2 regions of the Rhizobacter sp. P5_C2 genome follow, and region 2 is predicted to be linked to the other one. Evidence: riboswitches for the same ligand, from Rfam matches in the RefSeq annotation. Region 2 holds a riboswitch; the other holds the start of a gene.
The links. A riboswitch is a leader RNA that binds a small molecule or an ion and turns the genes downstream of it on or off. The one in region 2 is predicted to bind cobalamin.
Positions count from the first base shown of each region.

Region 1: it holds a riboswitch for cobalamin, as region 2 does, so the genes downstream of both, ACXJLU_RS28985 (TonB-dependent receptor) here and ACXJLU_RS16645 (TonB-dependent receptor) in region 2, are expected to answer to the same signal.

Region 1 covers NZ_JBFULV010000124.1:5,210-7,402, forward strand. The annotation lists gene ACXJLU_RS28965 (EVE domain-containing protein) at 1-184, opposite strand, end outside; RNA gene ssrS (6S RNA) at 210-390, opposite strand; gene ACXJLU_RS28975 (cell division protein ZapA) at 431-751, opposite strand; gene ACXJLU_RS28980 (cell division protein ZapB) at 748-978, opposite strand; cobalamin riboswitch at 1,041-1,274, shown strand; gene ACXJLU_RS28985 (TonB-dependent receptor) at 1,431-2,193, shown strand, end outside.
Region 2 covers NZ_JBFULV010000040.1:37,940-40,132, forward strand. The annotation lists gene ACXJLU_RS16645 (TonB-dependent receptor) at 1-1,337, opposite strand, end outside; cobalamin riboswitch at 1,427-1,635, opposite strand; gene cobJ (precorrin-3B C(17)-methyltransferase) at 1,681-2,193, opposite strand, start outside.

The DNA.
Region 1 (2,193 bases), on a different contig from region 2:
GCTCGGGGCAGGACGAGTGGTAGAACAGCACGCCGTCGCCGATGCGCATCTGGTCGCGCATGAAATTGCGGGCCTGGTAGTTGCGCACGCCGACCCAGGGCACGCGCTGCTTGGTCGCAGCGGCCAGGTCATCGATCGAACACTCGTCGGGCTCGCTCTTCATGAGCCAGAACTGTTCGGTCATGGTGCTGCTGAAGCTGGGGAAATAAGGTGTCCGTCACGCACCGTGAGCCGCATTCCTGAACCCAGGCAGTTCAGGTGGGCGAGGTCAGCCGGGCTTCGGGTTCATCTGACGCGAGACGATCACACCAACCGGGCGATGTTCCAAGCCCTTGCTCGTAAGAGCATCGGTTCAAGGAAATATAAAACTCACGCGAACGCAACGGACTCGAAGAATTCTACGCGCGTCATCGGTCGCGAGTGTGTCTGTTCAGAGCAATTGCCCGTCGGCGCCAAGGGCTTGGTCGACACGGCGGATCAAAGCGTCTATGTCGATGTCTTCGGGGTTCGACGACAGCACGACCGGAGCGGGCGATGACTTCGGTGCGGCAGGCCGTTCGGCCAGTGCGTAGGCCAGGTTCAAGGCCGCCAGCACCGCGATCCGCTCGCGCGCCTTGACGCGGCCGCCGTCGCGGATCGCGCTCATTTCGCGGTCGACGTTGCCGACCGCCTCGAGCAGCGACGACTCGCCGCCTTCCGGGCAGCCGAGGATGTAGCTCTGCCCCATGATCGTCACTTCGATCTGCTTCATTTGGAGCGAGCTCCGGTGTCGGCACCGACGGCCGCCGGATCGGCCGGCAGGCGCTCGAGCAGCGCATCGATGCGGCCGCGCGCGGCGTTCAGCCGCGAGCGCAGGTTGTCGCGCTCATGCGTGACGGTCGCGAGTTGTTGTTCCAGCAAGGCGTTGGTGCGCTTCAGTTCATCGTGCCGCAGCAGCAGGCGCTCGAGGCGTTCTGCGAGTTCGTGGATCTTGGCCATGGCGCACCAATGGTGGATGGGAGCGCCGATTGTAGAGGGGCCGACCCGCCCGGCTTACAACCTACAATCGCGCCCGTTGGTGCCCGTGCCGGTGTTCACGCCGGCACAGTTAAACGGGAAGCAGAGGTTGCTCGACCGCCCTGGTCGCACGGCCCACCTGCGCTGCCCCCGCAACGGTAAGCGGACGAAGCCGATCGGCTTCAACCCCTGCGCATTGCCACTGGAGCCTCGCCGCTCTGGGAAGGTCGCACGGGTGGTTCCGCCAGCCCGGATACCGGCCAACAGGGCGGCGCCGCGTGCAAGCGTGGCGCCATGGGTGCGCACCAGCGGGGAAGCTGGCGCGCGCGGCTAGATCTATGGCAGTTCCTCTGATGAATTCTCGTACTCCGCAGCTGCGCGCGCCTGTCGCGCCGAGCCTGCTTGCCGGCGCTTGCGCCGCTGTTTTCGCTTCCATGCTCACCGTCCCCTCCGCCCAGGCGCAGACGGCCACCGCCGCCGCCGTCGCGGCCGACGGCAGCAGCGTGTTCGCGCCGGTGATCGTCACCGCGACGCGCTTTCCGGAAGACGCGTCGAAGCTGCCGTTCGGCGTCAGCGTGATCACGTCGGCCGACATCCGCGAAGCCGGCGTCACGACGGTCAACGAGGCCATCATGAAGCTGCTGGGCGTGCCCGGCCGGCTTGATTTCTATGGCGGCGGCGACTACTCGCTCGACCTGCGCAACTTCGGCACCACCTCCGACAACAACCAGGCGGTGATCGTCGACGGCATCAAGATCAGCGAGGCCGACCTCGGCGGCACGCGGCTCGCCGGCATCCCGATCGATTCGATCGAGCGCATCGAGGTGATCCGCGGCAGCGGCGCGGTGCTGTACGGCGAAGGCGCGACCGGCGGCGTGATCGTCATCACCACCAAGGCCGGCGCGGGCCTGCAGCGCAAGAGCGGCGCACAGGTCTACGCCGCGATGGGCAGCCACGCGCTGCTCGACACGCGCGCCAGCGGCACCGTGGTGGCCGGCAAGTTCTCGCTCGACGTGGCCGGCAACCACCGCGAGACCGACAACCACCGCGACAACTTCCGTTCCGAGATCGAAGGCGCCTCGGCCACCGTGCAATGGCAGGTCGCCGATGCCTTCCGGGTCGGCGCGCGCACCGGCTGGGACCAGCTCGACAGCGGCCTGCCGGGTTCGCTGACGGCCGCACAGTACGCCGACAACC
Region 2 (2,193 bases):
CTGACCTGATGGGCCTGTGCGCTGCCGCCGTTCTGGACGTTGCCATCGCCGCCGGTCGGCGTCACGTTCGCACGCACGGTGTCGACACGCAGGCCCAGGTCGCTGCGCAGCCACGGCTGCCATTGCGTGCGAGCTTCGGTGTAGAGGCCCAGCAGCGTCTCGCGCACACGGTCTTCGCGCACGGTACCGGTCCGTTGGCGGTTCACCGTGCCGTACAGGCCGAGCGTGCCGATGCGGTCGTGGCGCAGCTGCGCGCCCAGCGTCAGCTCGGTCTCGTGGCCGGCCGGGGCGATCGCCCAGTGGCGCGCCACCTGCCCGCCCCACACGGTGCGCTCGTCGGCCTGCTCGTGCTGGTCGCCCTGCTCGCCGCTGATGTAGCCGGACGGGTTCGAGAACAGGTTCAGGCCGTAGTCGATCACGTAGGCACTGGCCTGCGTGCGCGTGTTGCCGTCGCTGCCGGCCCAGTCGGCCGACAGGCTGTGGCGGTGCGTGCGCCCGCCGTCGCCCGGCACCAGTTCGCCGAAGCGGTCGATCTCGCCGGAGGCGATCGCGTGTTCGGGAACGTGCTCGGTGGCGGTCCACTCGGCGTGGTAGGCCATCGCGGTCAGCGCGTAGCCGTCGCGCGCCGTGCCTTCGGACAGGCGCAGCACGCCGTTGACCTTGCGCAGCCGCTCGGGCTGCTGCCACGGTCCGTCGTTGGTCGCGGCCTCGAAGGCGGCCAGCAGCGTCGGGCCGCTGTCTTTCTCTTGTCCGAGCGGGCGGCTGCCCGCGGCGAGCACGCGGCGGAAGTCGTGCGGGCCGACGCTCAGGTCGACCATCGGTGCCGGCAGCGCGCGCTGGTACTCGATGCGGGCCGAGCCGGTGGTTGCGAAATCGCCGTCCTCGGCGGCGTAGACGCCCTTGCGGTAGCGCATCGCGCCGATCAGCTCGGGGATCAGGAAGTTGAGGTCCATGTAGCCCTGGCCGTGCGCATGGCTGGCCATGTTGACCGGCATGCCGTTGACGTAGCTCGCGAAGTCGCTGCCGTGGTCGAGGTTGAAGCCGCGCAGGAAATACTGGTTGGCCTTGCCGTCGCCGCTGTGCTGCGTGACGGTCATGCCGGGCACCGTCTCCAGCACCTCGGCCGGGCGCAGCAGCGGCCGGTTCGCGAGCTGCTGGGCGCTGACCTTGCCTTCGGTGGCGGAGTCGGCGAGGCCGATCATGTCCTGGCCGCGGCCGATGATGGTCACGGGGGCCAGGGCGGCGGGGCTGTCCTCGGCCGTGGCCGGGGCAGGGGTGAAGAAGGTCATCGCCAGGGCCGTGGCGGCCAGGGCGGGGGGCAGCTTGCGCTGTTGCATCGTTGAAAGACTCGTCGCTGCATGGCATCCGCATTCCCGCAGATGCATGCGTGGTGTTCGCCGCGGCCCTCGGGCAGCGGCCCCTCACGCCAGGCCGGTATCCGGACTCGCGAGCCGAGACCCTTTCAGGCCCCGAACGCGTCGCCTTCCCGGGCCGGAGGGCCCAGTGGCTGGCGGTGCTGTATCGCTACAGAACCGCCGTGACGCGTCTGCGCTCGCACACCGTTGCGGGTGCAGTCGGGGCTTCGAACCCCGTTCCCGTTTGACCCGCGGCGCAGTGAACGCCGCAGGCACCTGGTCGTGTCTGCCGCGCGGGGGCCATCGGCTCGCCCCCGCGCGGGTCTCAGCCCTCCCCCTCGTCGGTCGTCGCGTTGGTGGTGTTGCTGGTGGTGATCTCGATCGGCTCGGCCAGCGTTGCCGCCAGGTAGTCGGCCGGCAGCCCGTGCAGCCGCGCGAGGTCGGCCATGGTGTGGCCCTCGGCGACCTGCGCCTGCAGTGTTTCGAGCCAGCCCAGCAGGCCGGTGCTCAGCGAGCGGCCGGCGCGTTCGCCGTCGCGCGTCTCGCCGCCTTGCTCGATGTCGTACTTGTTCGAGTAGCCGCGCGGCGTGACCATCAGCCCGTCGCGCACGAAGGTGTGGCTGTTGCCGATCAGCACCGTGCTGAGCATGCCGATCTCGCTCTCGGCCATCGTGGCCAGCGTGGTGAACTCGATGCGCTCGCGGCGCCGGTAGGCGCTCTTGACGACGGCCACCGGCGTGTCGGGCCGGCGGTGCCGCAGGAACAGCCGCTGCGCCTCGACGATCTGCCGCGTGCGGCGGCCGCTCTTCGGGTTGTAGAGCGCGACGACGAAGTCGGC